DNA from 4 places in the Streptomyces sp. NPDC001515 genome. Region 4 is predicted to be linked to each of the others. Evidence: riboswitches for the same ligand, from Rfam matches in the RefSeq annotation. Region 4 holds a riboswitch; each other region holds the start of a gene.
What was found. A riboswitch is a leader RNA that binds a small molecule or an ion and turns the genes downstream of it on or off. The one in region 4 is predicted to bind cyclic di-AMP.
Positions count from the first base shown of each region.

Region 1: linked by a shared signal. The riboswitch ahead of ACWCXC_RS28120 (M23 family metallopeptidase) and the one ahead of ACWCXC_RS29360 (M23 family metallopeptidase) in region 4 are both predicted to bind cyclic di-AMP.
Region 2: linked by a shared signal. The riboswitch ahead of ACWCXC_RS06775 (transglycosylase family protein) and the one ahead of ACWCXC_RS29360 (M23 family metallopeptidase) in region 4 are both predicted to bind cyclic di-AMP.
Region 3: linked by a shared signal. The riboswitch ahead of ACWCXC_RS13420 (M23 family metallopeptidase) and the one ahead of ACWCXC_RS29360 (M23 family metallopeptidase) in region 4 are both predicted to bind cyclic di-AMP.

Region 1 covers NZ_JBSFHN010000031.1:22,235-26,551, reverse strand. Annotated here, with positions in the region: tRNA gene ACWCXC_RS28130 (tRNA-Met) at 85-158, shown strand; gene ACWCXC_RS28125 (PP2C family protein-serine/threonine phosphatase) at 348-1,550, shown strand; cyclic di-AMP (ydaO/yuaA leader) riboswitch at 1,766-1,921, shown strand; gene ACWCXC_RS28120 (M23 family metallopeptidase) at 1,933-3,057, shown strand; gene ACWCXC_RS28115 (aldo/keto reductase) at 3,281-4,225, shown strand; gene ACWCXC_RS28110 (PrsW family intramembrane metalloprotease) at 4,272-4,317, opposite strand, start outside.
Region 2 covers NZ_JBSFHN010000004.1:43,003-47,319, forward strand. Annotated here, with positions in the region: gene eno (phosphopyruvate hydratase) at 1-1,000, opposite strand, end outside; gene ACWCXC_RS06775 (transglycosylase family protein) at 1,288-2,031, opposite strand; cyclic di-AMP (ydaO/yuaA leader) riboswitch at 2,036-2,204, opposite strand; gene ACWCXC_RS06780 (transglycosylase family protein) at 2,506-3,480, opposite strand; gene ACWCXC_RS06785 (cytochrome P450 family protein) at 3,594-4,317, opposite strand, start outside.
Region 3 covers NZ_JBSFHN010000010.1:103,304-107,620, reverse strand. Annotated here, with positions in the region: gene ACWCXC_RS13425 (M16 family metallopeptidase) at 1-944, shown strand, start outside; cyclic di-AMP (ydaO/yuaA leader) riboswitch at 1,175-1,344, shown strand; gene ACWCXC_RS13420 (M23 family metallopeptidase) at 1,358-2,191, shown strand; gene ACWCXC_RS13415 (GntR family transcriptional regulator) at 2,413-3,099, shown strand; gene ACWCXC_RS13410 (HPr family phosphocarrier protein) at 3,301-3,582, opposite strand; gene ACWCXC_RS13405 (bifunctional acetate--CoA ligase family protein/GNAT family N-acetyltransferase) at 3,756-4,317, shown strand, end outside.
Region 4 covers NZ_JBSFHN010000033.1:86,065-90,381, forward strand. Annotated here, with positions in the region: gene ACWCXC_RS29350 (STM4011 family radical SAM protein) at 1-711, shown strand, start outside; gene ACWCXC_RS29355 (SGNH/GDSL hydrolase family protein) at 727-1,551, opposite strand; gene ACWCXC_RS29360 (M23 family metallopeptidase) at 1,738-2,667, opposite strand; cyclic di-AMP (ydaO/yuaA leader) riboswitch at 2,671-2,825, opposite strand; gene ACWCXC_RS29365 (tyrosine-protein phosphatase) at 3,326-4,138, shown strand; gene ACWCXC_RS29370 (DUF6126 family protein) at 4,181-4,317, opposite strand, start outside.

The DNA.
Region 1 (4,317 bases), on a different contig from region 4:
CGGGGGTGTGCAGTGGTACGGAGGGGGCGAACGGGGCGAGTGGTCATCGGCGCCCCGGGGATGCCGTAGAGTGGTGTTCACCGACGCGGGGTGGAGCAGCTCGGTAGCTCGCTGGGCTCATAACCCAGAGGTCGCAGGTTCAAATCCTGTCCCCGCTACTGAAACATCAGGCCCGGCACGCGCACAGCGTGCCGGGCCTGATGCGTGTACGGAGCCCGGACGACCGCGCTCCTTTCCCCCATTTGCCGACGAGGACTCGCCCCGCGCCCCCGCTCGGGGAAGCCTGGAGGCTGCGGTGGCGCGGCACCGGCCGCGGCCGTGGCGGCACCGGGCAGGAGGCCAGACAGGTGGGGACGCGGGAGCAGCGGCGGGCCGGGCCGGCCGGAGGCGTGGCGGCCCGCCGGTTCGTCCGCGCGCTTCCCGCGCTGATGATCGTCGGTGGTGTGCTGTTCGACGGGCTGACCCCGCCCCGGTACACCGCGATCCCGCTGTTCGCCGCCGCTCCGCTGGTCGCCGCCCCGTTCTTCTCGCGGGCCGGCACCATTCGGACGGGCGCCGCCGCGATGCTGGCCCTGCTCCTCCTGCGGATCCCGCACGGCGACCTGCCCGGCCCGGTGAACGTCATCGAACTGCTCACCGTCCTCACCGTCTCCGTCCTCGCCGTCCTGATCAACGGAGTCGTCCGGCGGAGCAACGAGCAGCTGGCCTCCGCCCGGGTCATCGCGGAGACCGCCATGCGGGCGGTGGTGCCGATCCCGGCCGAGAGCGTCGGGGGGCTGCGGGTCGCCGCGCGGTACGAGGCGGCGCAGGCGGACGCGTACGTCGGCGGCGACCTGTTCTCGGTGACCGACACCCCGCACGGGGTGCGGCTGCTGGTCGGAGACGTGCGGGGCAAGGGGCTGGACGCGGTCGGCGCGGTGGCGGTGGCCATCGGCTGCTTCCGGGAGGCGGCCGAGCGGGAGGACGACCTGGCGGGGGTGGCGGTGCGGCTGGAGCGGGCGCTGGCCCGGGAGTCGGAGATACGCGGGGGCCTCGACGCCTCCGAGGGGTTCATCACCGCCGTCCTCGCCGAGATCCCGAAGGGGGAGGGCCGGGTGCGCATCGTCAACCGGGGCCACCCCGAGCCGCTGCTGCTGCGTGCCGACGGGGCACTGGAGGTGCTGACGCCCTCGGTGCCCGCGCTGCCCCTCGGACTGGACCTGGGGGCGTGGCCGGACCCGACCGACGTGTGGGAGCTGCCCGCCGGCGCGACCCTCCTCTTCTATACGGACGGTCTCTCCGAGGCCCGTGACCGCGCGGGGGTCTTCTACGACCCCGCCGCCCGGTTGCGGGGCCGGATCTTCCCGGGCCCCGAGGAGCTGCTGACGGCGCTGACGGAGGACGTGCGCCTGCACACGGGCGGGGAGGCGACGGACGACCTGGCGCTTCTCGCCGTCGCCCGGCCCGCCGAGGGGCAGCCCGACCGGCGTAGGACGGTGCGGATCGTCGGCAGGGGAGGCGGCGGGCAGGGAGGCGGCGGCCGGGGTCACGCGCGGGGCGACGGACCGTAACCGAGAGACCCCACTCCGCATAACATTTGACGCACAGTCAGAATCCGAAGGGTCGTCGAGGGGCGATGAACTCGCCCGATTCCACCCGGTTGTGTCCCGTAAAGTCCAGGCCAAGGACGGGAACGATCAAGGGGAACAGCTTGGAATCGAGCCCGTCTGTCTATTAACGTTCGATAACGCAGCGCGGTTGTCCAGGCCGTCGTCAGTGGCGGCACCGTGCGCGAGCGCCGAATTCCGCAAGGGAACCGGGGAACCACCTACATGGGGTGAATCGGGCATCTCTGTCTCGTCCGTCGAGGCGGAGGAACCCGTAGGAGACCTTCCTGCTCCGAACCCGTCAGCTAACCCGGTAGGCGAGAAGGAAGGAAAGGAGTGCGCCTCCGTGGCGTCCAACAAGCCTGCCCCCGAACCCTCTTCCCGGTTCGGGTACGACTACGGCAACGACTTCGCGCCCGAGCGCGGGACCGATCGGGTCGATGCCTACGCGGCCGACTTCCGCGCCGAGGAGGCCGGGTCCGAGCGGGCTTGGGAGGAGTGGAACCCCACCGAGGAGTCCGTCCGTCCCGTACGCGGCAGGCACCGCGTCGCCAAGCAGCGCAATGGTCTGGCCCGCAGCTCCACCGTCCTCGGTGTCGGTGTCATCGCGGCCGTCGGAGCGGGTGGCATGGCCACCGCCCAGAGCAAGCCGCCGGTCTCCATTTCTCTTCCCGATTCGATCGCGGACAATCTTCCGGCCGCGAAGTCGCTGCCCGGGGTGGGCGCGCTCTTCTCGTCCGACAAGGCCGAATCCCCCGAGGAGAGGGCCGAGGCGGCCATCGCCGCCGCCCCGCTGACCTCCGCGGGTGTGACCACCGCCGAGGCCGAGCAGGGCACCACCGATGCCGGTGAGGCGCTGCGCGCCCGCATCCTCCAGCAGGCCGAACAGCAGCAGGACGCCGCCGCCGCCGAGGCGAAGGCCGCCGAGGAGAAGGCCGCGGCCGAGAAGGCGGCGGCCGAGGCGAAGAAGAAGCAGGACGCCGCCGAGGCCCGGCTCGCCGCCGAGAAGAAGAAGGCGGCCGAGGAGGCGGCGAAGAAGGCGGAGGCCCTGCGGCTGGCCAAGCTCGCCGCGAGCTACGCCATCCCGACCTCCTCGTACACGATCACCTCGACCTACGGCGAGGCCGGTTCGATGTGGTCCTCCGGCTACCACACCGGCCTCGACTTCGCCGCCCCGACGGGAACCCCGATCAAGGCCATCCACACCGGCACCATCACGTCGGCCGGCTGGTCCGGGTCCTACGGCTACCGCACCGTCCTGGAGCTGGAGGACGGCACGGAGCTGTGGTTCTGCCACCAGTCGTCCATCGGCGTCAGCGTCGGCCAGAAGGTCACCACCGGGGACGTCATCGGCAACGTCGGCGCGACCGGCAACGTGACCGGCCCGCACCTCCACCTAGAGGTCCACACCGCGGACGGCACCGGCGTCGACCCCATGGCCTGGCTGAACGCCCGCGGCCTGACCGTCTGACACCTTCCCCGAGGCGTACGGCGAAACCCCGGCAGCCCTGACGCTGACCCCCCGACGTCAGGGCTGCCGGTCTGTCCGCAGAGCCGTGCCCGTACGCCCGCCCGCAGACCTGTGCCCGCACACCCGCCCCTACGCACTCCGGCCGGGCAGGGGCGTGCCCGTCGGCGGGTCTTTGTGTACCGGGCACGGAATAGCGGCCCGGGTGCGGCGGGTTGTTCTCCCCATGACTTCTCTTCGCCCCCTCGGCACCTCCGGTCTCCAGGTCTTCCCGCTCTCCCTCGGCGGCAACGTCTTCGGCTGGACGGCCGACGAGACGCAGTCCTTCGCCGTCCTCGACGCCTACACGGCGGGCGGCGGCAACTTCATCGACACCGCCGACGCCTACTCGTCCTGGATCCCCGGCAACGTGGGCGGCGAGTCGGAGACCATCATCGGCAAGTGGCTCGCCGCGCGCGGCAACCGCGCGGATGTGGTCGTGGCGACGAAGGTCGGCGCCCACCCCGACTACAAAGGCCTCTCCGCCGCCACCATCAAGGCCGGTGCCGAGGAGTCGTTGCGCCGGCTCGGCACCGACCACATCGACCTCTACTACACGCACTTCGACGACGAGACCGTCCCGGTCGAGGAGATCATCACCGCGCTCGACCAGTTGGTGAAGGAGGGCAAGGTCCGCGAGATCGCCGCCTCCAACATCAGCCCGGAACGGCTGCGCGCCTCGCTGGAGTTCTCCGAGCGCGAGGGACTCGCCCGCTACGTGGCCCTCCAGCCGCACTACAACCTCGTCTCCCGCGACACCTACGAGGGCGAACTCCAGGAGACCGCCGCCCGCGCCGGGCTCGCTGCCGTCCCGTACTTCGCCCTCGCCGCCGGATTCCTCACCGGCAAGTACCGCCCGGGGGCGACCGTCGACAGCGCCCGCGCCGGCAGTGCCTCCGCGCACCTGGAGTCCGAGCGCGGACAGAAGGTGCTTGCCGCACTGGACGCCGTGGCGACCGAACGCGAGGCGGAGATCGCCACCGTGGCCCTGGCCTGGCTGGCCGCCCGCCCCACCGTCGCCGCGCCCATCGCCTCGGCCCGCACCGTCGAGCAGCTTCCCGCCCTGCTCGCCGTCGCCGACCTCCACCTGACGGACGCGGAACTGTCCCGCCTCACCGAGGCATCCGCCTGACCGCACGCCTCACCGACGCCCCCGCCCCGGCCGGCCCCAGGAGCCCTCAGCCCCTGGGGCCGGCCTGCGGATCGTACGGAACCGGGCCACCA
Region 2 (4,317 bases), on a different contig from region 4:
CGAGCAGGGCGTTGGCGGAGCCCTCCTCGATGCCGCGGGCCAGGCGCTCCGGGTTGGTGACGAAGAGGTCGTCACCGACGATCTGCACCTTGCTGCCGAGCTTGTCGGTGATGACCTTCCAGCCGGCCCAGTCGTCCTCGTACAGCGGGTCCTCGATGGAGACCAGCGGGTACGCGGAGACCAGCTCCTCGTAGTACTCGGTCATCTCGGCGGCCGAGCGGGACTTGCCCTCGAACTCGTACTTCCCGTCCTTGTAGAACTCCGAGGCGGCGACGTCGAGCGCGAGCGCGATGTCCTTGCCCGGGGCGTAGCCGGCCTCCTTGATGGCCTCGACGATGAGGTCGAGGGCGGCGCGGTTGGACTCCAGGTTCGGCGCGAAGCCGCCCTCGTCGCCGAGACCGGTGGACAGGCCCTTGGTCTTCAGGACCTTCTTCAGGGTGTGGTAGACCTCGGCACCCCAGCGCAGCGCCTCGGAGAAGGACTCCGCGCCGATCGGGGCGATCATGAACTCCTGGATGTCCACGTTGGAGTCCGCGTGCGAACCGCCGTTGAGGATGTTCATCATCGGAACGGGCAGCAGGTGCGCGTTCGGGCCGCCGAGGTAGCGGAAGAGCGGCAGGTCCGAGGCCTCGGAGGCGGCGTGGGCCACGGCGAGCGAGACGCCGAGGATGGCGTTGGCGCCGAGCGAGCCCTTGTTCTCGGTGGCGTCCAGGTCGAACATCGCCTGGTCGATCAGGCGCTGCTCGGTGGCGTCGTAGCCGACGAGCTCCGGGCCGATCTGCTCGATGACGGCGAGGACGGCCTTCTCGACGCCCTTGCCCTGGTAGCGGTTGGGGTCTCCGTCACGAAGCTCGATGGCCTCGAAGGCACCGGTGGAGGCGCCGGACGGAACGGCGGCACGGCCGGTGGAGCCGTCGTCGAGGCCGACCTCGACCTCGACCGTGGGGTTTCCGCGGGAGTCGAGGATTTCCCGGGCTACGACGACGTCGATGGACGGCACGAGGCATCTCCTTCTGGGATATGACGCTTGGGGTGCGGGGCCACGTGGGCCTTGCGACACGAGCCTAACCGGCCCGGCGGCCTGCGTCGGCCGACCGCCCGACCCCTGGGACGAAAAAGGACCCAAGCGCGGGCACAGCGGGATGAAAGGGAAGAAATCTACTGACGGGTAACGACAACAGTTGAACGGTCCCCGGCCCGAACGAGCGGACCCCGGCCCGGCGCGCACGGGGGGAGGGTGCGCACCGGGCCGGGGTGTCCGGAGCCGTCGACGAGGAGGGGTCGCGACTACTTCGTCAGGTGGAGCTGCTGACCCGGGTAGATCAGGTCGGCGTCCTTGACGATGTCCTTGTTCAGCTCGAAGAGGCGCTGCCAGCCGCCCTCGACGCCGTGGTCGGCGGCGATCTTGCTCAGCGAGTCGCCGGTGACGACCTTGTACTCGCCGTCGCCCTTGGCGACCTTCGCGCCGGTCGGGGTGGTCACGGTCTTCGCGGCCTTCTTCGGCTCGCTCTTCGCCGGGGCGGGGGTGCGCTCCGAGCGGTTGGTGGCCGGGGCCTCGGTGCGCTCGGCCTGCTTCTGCGGCGCGGCCTCCTGCTTGGGGGCCTGCTCCGTCGTGGCGGCGGAGGAGCCGGTGTCGACGCCCGGGTCGACGCCGTCGTTGGTCAGGTTGCCGGCGCCGGCGCAGGCCCAGGCGCCCGGACCCTGGAGGGCGAGCAGCTTCTCGGCGGTGGCGATCTGCTGGGCCTTGGTGGCCAGGTCGGCGCGGGGGGCGTACTGGGTACCGCCGGCGGCGGCCCAGCTGGACTGGGAGAACTGGAGGCCGCCGTAGTAGCCGTTGCCGGTGTTGATGGACCAGTTGCCACCGGACTCGCACTGGGCGACGGCGTCCCACGTGGCCACCGAGGCGGCGGAGGCGCCGGTCGCGCCCATCAGCGGAACGGCGACGGCGGCACCGGCGACGCCGGCGAGCGTGGCGATCCGGACGGCCTTGGAGGGGCGGCGGTGCTTGTTGGCCTTGCGGTTGAGCAGCATCGAGACTTCTCCTCACCGACGCCTGCGAGGTGAGCTGTCGGGTTCGGGCCTGTGAGTTGCCCGGTCGCACGTCCTAGCACGCGACTTCACCCCAAGCCGGTCCCGGCGTCCTTCGACGTCCGGGTCCGGCGCCTACCTGGGTCCCCCGCTCCTGCCTACGGCGCTTTCGCGTCTGTTCCCTTCGACCGACGGCAGGATTCGGCGTGACGGTCGACGGGGCCCGCGGTGCGAGCGGTTCAGACCGTAAACACACCCAACCCCGACATTCAAAGAAGGACATACCGGAAAAACATCCCGTACTTGCATCTGACAAACCCACATTTGCGCAGGTCGGAACGGATGCGACGGGACCTCCCGGACACAACACGCCAGTTCACGCAAAGAGACCTATGTCTCACTTGGTCGAAAGTGGGACATAGGCCTCTGAACTACCCCGGAATCCGGGGCATTTTCAGCCGGTGATCCGGGCCGGACTCACCCGGTCGGCGCACCCAGGTCAAGGCTCTGGCCAGGCAGGATCAGGTCCGGGTCGGAGCCGATCTCGTCCTTGTTGGTCTCGTAGAGCGCCGTCCAGCCGCCGGGCAGCTTCTGCGCCTGGGCGATCGCCCACAGGTTGTCGCCGGGCCGGACGGTGTACGCGCCGTCGGCGGCCGGGTCCCCCGCGTCGCGCGCCCCGGACTCGCCGCGCGAGGCGTGCCGCCCCGCGTCGCGGTCCTCGCGGCCGGACTGCCGGGTCTCCTCGGGTGCGGGGGCGCCCCGGTGCTTGCCGCCCCGGTCGGCGCTCCCGGCCCGCCGCTCGTCGCCCGGCGCGGCGTCGGAGGCGTCCGCCCCCGAGGCGTCCCGCGCGTCCCCGGCCGAGGGCGTGGAGGCGGAGGGAGAGGCGTCCGGCTTGGCGTGCTTGCCGCGCGAGGCGTCCGCGCCCCGCTCGTCCGCGCCGCCCTTCGCGTCCCCGGCGTCCTTGCCGTCCGCGGTCGCGTCGTCCGGGGCCCCGGCCTCCGCCGAGGGGTCGGCGGACGGATCGGCGGAGGGCTCGTCGGACGGCACGCCGCCCGGGTCCACCCCCGGCAGCCCGGCGTCCGTCGCGAGCCCGGAGATCACCGCGCAGCTGGGCCACGCCATCGGCCCCCGGTCGGCCAGCACCTTCTCGGCGACGGCGATCTGCTGCGAGCGGCTGGCGAGGTCGGCGCGCTCGGCGTAGGACTCGCCGCCGTACGCCTTCCACAGCTCCGGGGAGAACTGGAGGCCGCCGTAGGAGCCGTTGCCGAGGTCGGCGCTCCACATCCCGCCGCTCTCGCACTCGGCCACCCGGTCCCAGGTCGAGGCGTCCGCCGCGTGGGCGCCCGCGGCGCCGAGCAGCGGGATCGCGAGGGCCGAGCCGGTCACGCCTGCGGCGACGACGATGGCGGGAGCCTGTCGGGGACGACGGTGCCTGCCGTTCGCGGAGCCCATGGGGATGCCTTCCGTGTGACGGGTGGGTCGAACGGTGAACCTAGCGGGACTCGAACGGATGTCACAAGTCGATGCAGCGCAGATCACGCCGACATCACAGAGTTGACAGAAAGTCACCTTCCGCCCGTGCCCGCTTCCGGACCGAACTCGACCGGAAGGGTGCGCAGTCCGCGCATGATCAGCCCACCGCGCCAGCGCAAATCGGCCGATTCCCCGGCAAGCCGGAGGTCCGGAAGACGTTTCAGCAGGGTGGCGAGGGCCGTCTGGCCCTCCAGCCGGGCGAGCGGGGCCCCGAGGCAGTAGTGGATGCCGTGTCCGTATCCCAGGTGCGGGTTGTCACGCCGTGCGAGGTCCAGCGTGTCCGGACCCGCGAAGCGCTCCGGGTCCCGGTCGGCGGCGGCCAGCACCACGAGCACCGGATCGCCCTCGGCCACCCGCTGCCCGCCGATGGTCAGCGCCTCGGTGGCGTACCGCCAGGTCGCCAGCTCCACCGGCCCGTCGTACCGCAGCAGTTCCTCGATCCCGGTCGCCAGCAGCTCCGTCTCCCCCGCCTCCAGCGAACGCTGGAGGCGGGAGCGCTGCTCCGGATGGCCGAGCAGGGTGTGGACCCCGTTCCCGATCAGGTTCACGGTCGTCTCGAAACCCGCGAACAGCAGGATGAAGGCCATCGCGGCGGCCTCGTTCTCCGTCAGGTGCTCGCCGTGGTCGCTCGCCCGGATGAGCCCCGAGATCAGATCGTCGCCCGGGTCCTCGCGCTTGCGGTGGATCAGTTCCAGGAGGTAGTTCCGCATCTTCTTCACGGAGCGCGCCACCCCGCCGCGCGGGCCGCCGCCGTGG
Region 3 (4,317 bases), on a different contig from region 4:
ACGAGCAGGCCAACCCCGCCCGACGGGCCGCCAAGCAGCTCTCCAAGGAGCTCTTCCCGGCCACCGCCCGGATGTCCCGGCCCCGCCAGGGCACCGAGGAGACCGTGGCCCGGATCGACGCCGGGGCCGTGCGCGCCTTCTACGACGCCCACGTCCGGCCGTCCACCGCCACGGCCGTGGTCGTCGGTGACCTCACCGGCATCGACCTGGACGGACTGCTCGCGGACACCCTCGGCGACTGGTCGGGCAACACCGTCGAGCCCCGGCCGGCCCCGGCCATCACCGGCGACGACACCGGCCGCGTGGTGATCGTGGACCGTCCGGGCGCTGTGCAGACGCAGCTGCTGATCGGCCGGATCGGCGCCGACCGCCATGACAGCGTCTGGCCAGCCCAGGTGCTCGGCACCTACTGCCTCGGCGGCACGCTGACCTCCCGGCTCGACCGGGTGCTGCGCGAGGAGAAGGGCTACACCTACGGCGTGCGGGCCTTCGCCCAGGTGCTGCGCTCCACCGCTCCGGACTCGGCTTCCGGGGCGACGGGCGCCGCGATGCTCGCGATCAGCGGTTCGGTCGACACGGAATCCACCGGTCCGGCGCTGGACGACCTGTGGAAGGTGCTGCGCACGCTGGCCGCCGAGGGGCTGACGGACGCCGAGCGCGAGACGGCCGTGCAGAACCTCGTGGGGGTCGCCCCGCTGAAGTTCGAGACGGCGGCCTCCGTCGCGGGCACCCTCGCCGACCAAGTCGAGCAGCATCTGCCCGACGACTACCAGGCCACGCTCTACGCCCGGCTCGCCGAGACCGGCACGGTGGAGGCGACCGCCGCCGTCGTGAACGCGTTCCCGGTGGACCGTCTCGTCACGGTGCTGGTGGGGGACGCCTCGCAGATCGCGGAGCCCGTCCGGGCCCTGGGCATCGGAGAGGTGTCGGTCGTCACGGGCTGAGGCACGGCCGGCCCGGACGCGTCCGGGGAGAACGGTAACGGCACCAAGGGGGATGGATCGCGCGGAGAGAGTTCCGTGCGGTCCATCCCTTTTGTCCGTCACGAAGGGAAAGGTGCACATTTGCCCTGTGGGATGTGCGACAAAAGCGGCTGTCCGTTTGGTCCGCGTCCGCGCCGCCGCTTAGCGTCGGCTCCGCTGTCCGCACCCGTATGCCGCATCCGTGACGTACCGGGCAGCCATCGCCGAGTCCCCGTCAGGCGCGAGCCCGGGGAGCCGGGGACCCACGCAGTCCCTGGGGTGAATCGGACGCCGGCGCCCCCGGACCCGGGCCGCGGCATCCGTAGGAGACCTTCCTGCTCCGAACCCGTCAGCTAACCCGGTAGGCGAGAAGGAAGGAAAGGACCAGCCACTCCATGGCGTTCACCCGTGCCTCCGGGAAGCACCGTGCCCCGGGCCGTCTGAGCCGCGCCGGCGCGAAGACCGTCGGCATCGCGACCCTCGCCACCACCGGCGTCGTCGGCGCACTGGCCTCCCCGTCGGTCGCCGCCGACGCCGAGACCCCCGTCACCGACACCGGCCTCACCCAGGTCATCGCCATCGAGCGGGACCTCGCCGACCGCGTCGACGCCCAGGCCCAGGCGCAGCGGCGCCAGGCCGAGGCCGCCGCCGAGAAGCGGGCGAAGGCCGAGGCGGCCGCCCAGAAGAAGGCCGAGGCGAAGAAGAAGGCCCAGGCCCGGGCCGAGGCGAGGAAGAAGGCCCGCGCCGCCGCCGAGGCCCGCGCCGAGGAGGCCCGCGAGACCGCAGCCCGCGCCGCCCGCTCCGCCGAGCGCGCCCGCCTCGGCGCGTACCGGCTCCCCGTCGCCGGCACGTACGTCTCCACCGGCTACAAGTCGAGCAGTTCCCTCTGGTCCTCCGGCAGCCACTCCGGCATCGACTTCCACGCCGCCTCCGGCAGCCCCGTCGTCGCCGTCGGCGCCGGCACGGTCGTCGAGGCCGGCTGGGGCGGCGCGTACGGGAACAACATCGTGCTGCGGATGAGCGACGGCACGTACACCCAGTACGGCCATCTGTCCTCGATCGGTGTCTCCGTCGGCCAGGGCGTCGCCGCCGGGCAGCGGATCGGGCTCTCCGGCTCCACCGGCAACTCGACCGGCCCGCACCTCCACTTCGAGGCGCGCACCACGCCCTCGTACGGCTCCGACATGGACCCGATCGCCTACCTCCGGGCCCACGGCGTCTCCCTCTGAGACCCGCGACGCCCCGAAGGCCCCGGCGCGCACCGCCGGGGCTTCGGCATCTCCGGGAGGGGTGGTGGCGCGTGGGGGTCACCCCCTCGCCGCCGAGGACCGGGGCCAAAAGATATTCATGAATGAACTCCCGGCATCGGAAATGCGACCGCATTGTCATAGAGTCGCGGGACAGGTGTCGATCGGCCGCGATCCGCGGGGATGAGGGCGGGGGTTCGGACATGCGTATTCCGGCGCATTCGGTATGCACGGCCATTCGTGAAGACATTGTCTCGGGTGTCTTCGAGCGCGGCAGCCGGCTGACCGAGGAGGTGCTGGCACGCCGGTACGGGGTCTCCCGCGTCCCGGTGCGCGAGGCGCTGCGCACCCTGGAGTCGGAGGGGTTCGTGGTCACCCGCAGACACGCCGGGGCCTGTGTCGCCGAGCCCACCGAGCAGGAGGCCGTCGACCTCCTGGAGATGCGGACGCTGCTGGAGCCGCTGGGCGCGGCCCGTGCCGCGCGGCGCCGTACCGAGGCGCATCTGAAGGTGCTCCGGGGCCTGGTCAGGCTCGGTCAGGAGCGGGCCAGGCGCGGTGAGGGCGAGGATCTGCGGTCCCTGGGCACCTGGTTCCACGAGACGCTCGCCCAGGCCTCCGGCAGTCCGGGCCTCATCGCCCTGCTCACCCAGCTGCGCCACAAGATCGCCTGGATGTACACGGTCGACCCGCCGTCCCGGCCGGCCGACGCCTGGGCCGAGTACGGGGCGATCGTGGACGCCGTGGCGCGCGGCGACGCCGAACGGGCCAGGGCCCTGACCGCCCAGCACGCCGAGCGGGCCGGGGCCGCGCACCGGCTGCGCCGCCCCGTCCCGGCGGGGAAGGTGAGGAATGCGCAACATCCCGTACACACCCCGAGCGGTCGTTCGTAATAAAGACGCCGTAGACAAAGGGGAGAGGAATTGGGACGGGTGCTATTCCCGCTGCCCGCATTTCTCTTTCCGGGCCCCGTCGTCGATGTTTCCGACGGGAATACGGTGGTGCCGCGTCCCGGGAATGCGGAAACCGCGCCGCCCGGTCGGGGGAGGCGCGGTTTCGGCGCGGAACCATCCGGCGCGTGCGGCCGGTCCGGGTCAGACGGTCTCGGGGAGCTCGTCCAGTCCCTCGGCGACCAGCTTGGAGAGACGGTCCAGAGCGGCGTCGGCGTTCTCCGCGTCGGACGCCAGGACGATCTCCTCGCCGCCCTGCGCGCCGAGCCCGAGCACGGCGAGCATCGAGGCGGCGTTGACCGGGTTGCCGTCGGCCTTGGCGATCGTCACGGGGATGCCGGAGGCCGTGGCGGCACGGACGAAGATGGAAGCGGGGCGGGCGTGCAGGCCCTCGGCCCAACCGACGTTGACGCGGCGCTCAGCCATGGTTCTGCCCTTCACGAATCAATGGTTGTCTAGACCAGTCTCTCATGCAGTGCGCGGTGCTCCGGCCGGACCGCGCCGCGCACCCCCACGGGTGCGCCACCGCCGCCCGGCCACCCCAGACTGCCCCGGCCCCGTCCCCCACGCGACCGGTGGCGGCGCCGTAGGCTTGGCCCATGCAGCCCTCTCCGGAGCAGAGTCCGCAGCACGCCTACCCCGATCACTGGGAGGCGGACGTGGTGCTCCGCGACGGGGGCACGGCCCGGATCAGGCCCATCACCACGGACGACGCCGAGCGGCTGGTCAGCTTCTACGAGCAGGTCTCCGACGAGTCGAAGTACTACCGCTTCTTCGCGCCCTACCCCCGGCTCTCCGCCAAGGACGTCCACCGCTTCACCCATCACGACTACGTCGACCGGGTGGGCCTCGCGGTCACGGTGGGCGGCGAGTTCATCGCCACCGTCCGCTACGACCGGATCGACGCGACCGGCCGCCCCGCCTCCGCCCCGGCCGACGAGGCCGAGGTGGCCTTCCTCGTCCAGGACGCCCACCAGGGCCGCGGGGTCGCCTCCACCCTCCTCGAACACATCGCGGCCGTCGCCCGCGAACGCGGCATCCGGCGCTTCGCCGCCGAGGTGCTGCCCGCCAACACCAAGATGATCAAGGTGTTCCGGGACGCCGGCTACACCCAGCAGCGCAGCTTCGAGGACGGTTCCGTCCACCTCACCCTGGACCTCG
Region 4 (4,317 bases):
TCCTGGTACCGCCGGGCGATGACCGAGCTGGCCGGGCTGCCGCAGGTGCGCCGGGTGGCGATCCAGACGAATCTGAGCGGCCGGACGCGGTGGCTGGCCGAGGCCGGTGCGGCGGGCCGCGAGAAGATCGCGCTGTGGTGCACGTACCACCCGGGACAGACGCCGTACGAGCGGTTCCTGGGCCGCTGCGAGGAGCTGCGGGCCCTGGGGGTCCGGTACAGCGTGGGCGTGGTGGGGCTCGACGAGCACCTGGCCGAGGCGCGGCGGCTGCGCGCGGCGCTGCCCGAGGAGGTCTACCTCTGGATCAACGCCGCCGAGGGCGTGAGCTACACGGACGAGGAGGCCGGGCGGTGGACGGAGATCGACCCGCTGTTCCCCTACAGCCGTCATCCGCACCGCTCGGCCGGGCTGCCCTGCCGGACGGGTGAGTCGGTGATCTCGGTCGACGGCGACGGGACGGTGCGCCGCTGCCACTTCGTCCGCGCGGAGCTGGGCAATCTGTACGACGGGAGCTACCGGGCGGCGCTGCGGCCCCGGGCCTGTCCGCAGGCGGTGTGCGACTGCCACATCGGGTACGTCCATCTGGAGACGCTGCCCCTGTACGACGTCTTCGCGGGCGGGGTGCTGGAGCGCGTACCGGCGGTGCCGGTGTCCCGGCTGCTGCCGCTGTCCCCCGTCCCCCCGGCCGGGGTGCCGGCCCTGGGCGACTGAGGACAGCGGGGCCGGTCAGAGCGGCAGCAGATCGGGGCGCTTGGCCTCGACGTGGTCGCCCGAGGACTCGCCGCGCAGCCGCCGGCCGATCCACGGCACGAGGTATTCGCGCGCCCAGTGGATGTCGTCGCGGCGCACTTCGAGCGTGCCGCGCGGGTCCTGCGGCGGCCACGCCTGGTCCGGGTCGGCGGGCACCTCGTAGCCGAGGACCTGGGCGGCGCGCAGGGCGACCCGGGTGTGCCCCTCGGGCGAGAGGTGGAGCCGGTCGTTGTCCCAGGCACGCCGGTCCTGGACCGAGCGCAGCGACCACAGGTCGAGCACCGGGCAGTCGTAGCGGTCGGCGATGGCCCGCACATGGGCGGTGTACGTGGCGATCTTGCCGCGCAGATGGCGCAGGACCGGCACCCCGCGGGTGTCGAAGCCGGTGGTCACCATGACGGTGCCGACCGCTCCGGTCAGATCGGCGACCGCGCGCTCGAAGCGCTCGGCCACGTCGTCCGGGTCGGTTCCCGGCCGGATGATGTCGTTGCCGCCGGCGCAGAAGCTCACCAGATCGGGGGCGAGTTCCTTGGCGCGCGGCACCTGCTCCTCGACGATCTGGTCGAGGAGGCGTCCTCGTACGGCGAGATTGGCGTAGCGGAAGTTCCCGTGGGCCGTTCCGGGGTCCGGGAGCTGGTCCGCGAGGAGGACCGCGAAGCGGTCCGCCCAGCCGACGAAGGTTCCGTCGGGGCCGGGGTCGCCGACGCCCTCGGTGAAGCTGTCGCCAATCGCCGCGTACGACTCGATGGCGCCCTGTCGTCGTCCGGCGCCCTGCTTGATGTTGTTCGAATCGTCTGCCACAAGGGCATATCCTGCACCGCCGAATGTGACCTACGCGACCGTAATAAGGGGTTGACGGGTGGTGAGATAGACCACCCGGTCAGGTTTTGGTAAAGGGGGAATAAGCAGAGGGACGGTCGCGCCGCCGCGCACCGTCCCTCTACCTATTGCCGGGTCCGGTTCACCGGCCCCGTACCGCCTGGGGAATCAGACGTTGATCCCGTGCGACGCCAGGTAGGCGATCGGGTCGATGTCCGAGCCGTACTCCGGGCCCGTGCGGACCTCGAAGTGGAGGTGCGGGCCGGTGGCGTTGCCGGTCGAGCCGGAGAGGCCGACCTGCTGGCCCGCGGTCACGGTCTGGCCCGCCGAGACGGAGAGCGAGGACATGTGGCCGTACTGGGAGTAGTGGCCGTCGGCGTGCTTGATGACGACCTGGTTGCCGTACGCGCCGCCCCAGCCGGCGGTGACGACGGTGCCGGAGGTGATGGCCTTCACGCTGGTGCCGGTGGAGACGGGGAAGTCGATGCCGGTGTGGCTGCCGCTGGACCAGTTGGAGCCGGAGGCGCGGTAGGCGGTGGTGTGGTTGCCCGGGACCGGGTGGACATAACCGGAGCCGTTGCTCTGGGCGGCCGGGGCGGTGCTCTCCTGGGCGTCCGAGGAGCCGGAGGAGGCCGGGGCGGAGGCGGCGGGGGCCTTGGACTCGGCGGCGGCCGGGGCCTTCGCGGCGGGAGCCTTCGCGGTGGCGGACGCGCCGGCGGAGTGGCCCCAGCTCTTCGCACCGAGGGTCAGCTTCATGCCCGGGAAGATCAGGCTCGGGTTCTCGCCGACGACCTCGCGGTTGTCCTGGTACAGCTTCTGCCAGCCGCCCTTGACGTGGTGCTCGGCGGCGATCTTCGAGAGGTAGTCGCCGGAGACGACGGAGTACGTGGTGGCGCCGGCCTGCTGGGCGGCGGCCGGCTTGGCCGGGGTGGCGTGCGCGGCGACGGTCTTCGCGGCGGGAGCGGTCTGCTCCGCGGCGTTGGCACCGGTGGCACCGAGGAGCGGGAGCGCGATGACGGCTCCGCCGGCGCTGGCCACGACGACGCCGCGGGCGATGGTGCTGGACTTGGGACGGCGGTGCTTACCCGACATGGGCATGAAGGATTTCCTCTCCGGCGCCTGCGAGGTGAGCTGTCGGGTTCGGACTGGAGATGTCCGGTCGCGGCGGGCGCGACTTCACCCCGAGCCGTCCGGAATTCCGGACGGCGGCCTACCTGGTTCCCCCGCTCCTGCCACGCGGTGAGTGAGTGCGAATTCCGGTCGGCGGCAGGATTAGGCGGTCCGTCCGGATTGACATGGAACGTAAGCGAGCCGGGACGGCGGAAACAAGCCATCGCTTGCGCGGCGGATTCCCCGCCCGAATCCCGGCGCGGAATTCCGGTCACCCTCCGTGGATTACGGATCTTGGCTTTCCGCGAGGCGTCGGGGAATACCCCACGGGCGCGTCACCACACACCGTCACGGATATGATCCCGCTCACGAGGGCCGGACCATCTCCCGTGCAATCAGGGCACGTTCGACCATATGCACCAAATCGGACATGTCATGGCCACCGCCCCCGTCCGGGGCCCCCTGGCGCGCGACCGGGGCTCCGGGACGGCCCGCGCGGCGGCTTCGGGAAGCCGCGACGAGCGCCGGGAGAAGGCCGGAGGAGAAGGCCGGAGCCGAGATGATTGCCCGACGAAACAATGTCGTATCGTCACGGAAGTGAACGCTCCGGCGACCCGCGCCGGCGACCGAGCCTCCAGGAGTGAACGTGACGCAGCAGCTGCCGCAGACCCCGCCGACGGAGCCCGAGCTGACCGGGGTCCGCAACTTCCGCGACGTGGGCGGGCTCCCCACCACCGACGGGCGCAGGGTGCGTTTCGGGCGGCTCTACCGCAGCGGCCACCTGGCGAACGCCACCCCCGAGGACGCCGCCTTCCTCTCGGGCCTCGGCCTGCACACGGTCTTCGACTTCCGCAACGGCGCCGACCACAAGCTCGACGGGCTGGACGTGGAACTGCCGGGCGTGCGCAATGTGAGCATCCCGCTCAGCGACCCCGCCGACGGGGCCGAGTTCTGGCGGATGGTCCGCGACGGCGACATGGCGGAACTGCGGTCGATCCTGGCCGACGGCAAGGGCACCGACCGCATGATCGCCTCGTACCGCCGGATCATCCTGGAGCGCACCGCCGAGCACAGCCGGGTCCTGCACGCCCTGGCCGAGGACAGCGTTCCGGCGCTGATGCACTGCGCGGCCGGCAAGGACCGGGCGGGGCTCTCGATCGCCGTGGCCCTGCTCGCGGTCGGCGTCGAGCGCGACGCCATCGAGGCCGACTACCTCAAGTCCAACGACGCCCACCGCCGCTACCGGGTCCGCCGCAGCGACACCTCCCCCGCCGGAATGTCGCCCGAGGTGATGGAACTGCTCAATCCGCTCTTCGGGGCCCACCGCGACTACCTCGCCGCGGCCTTCGACACGATCGACTCCACCTGGGGCGGCACCGACCGCTACCTCGCGGACGGGCTGAAGCTCGCTCCGCGGACGCGCGAGCGGCTGCGCGAGCGGCTGCTCGACGGGATCTGATCCCGGCCACGGCGCCCCCGCCCGGCGGGGGCGCCCCGTTCGCTACTGGTTGTGCATCCCCACGGCGAACAGCAGATAGAGAAAGCCCGCGATGACGTGCCCGGCCACCAGGTAGGCGAAGAGCCTGATGACGAGCCCCCGGGGCATCTTCTTCTCCTGCGGGTCGCCGCTCCTGCTCC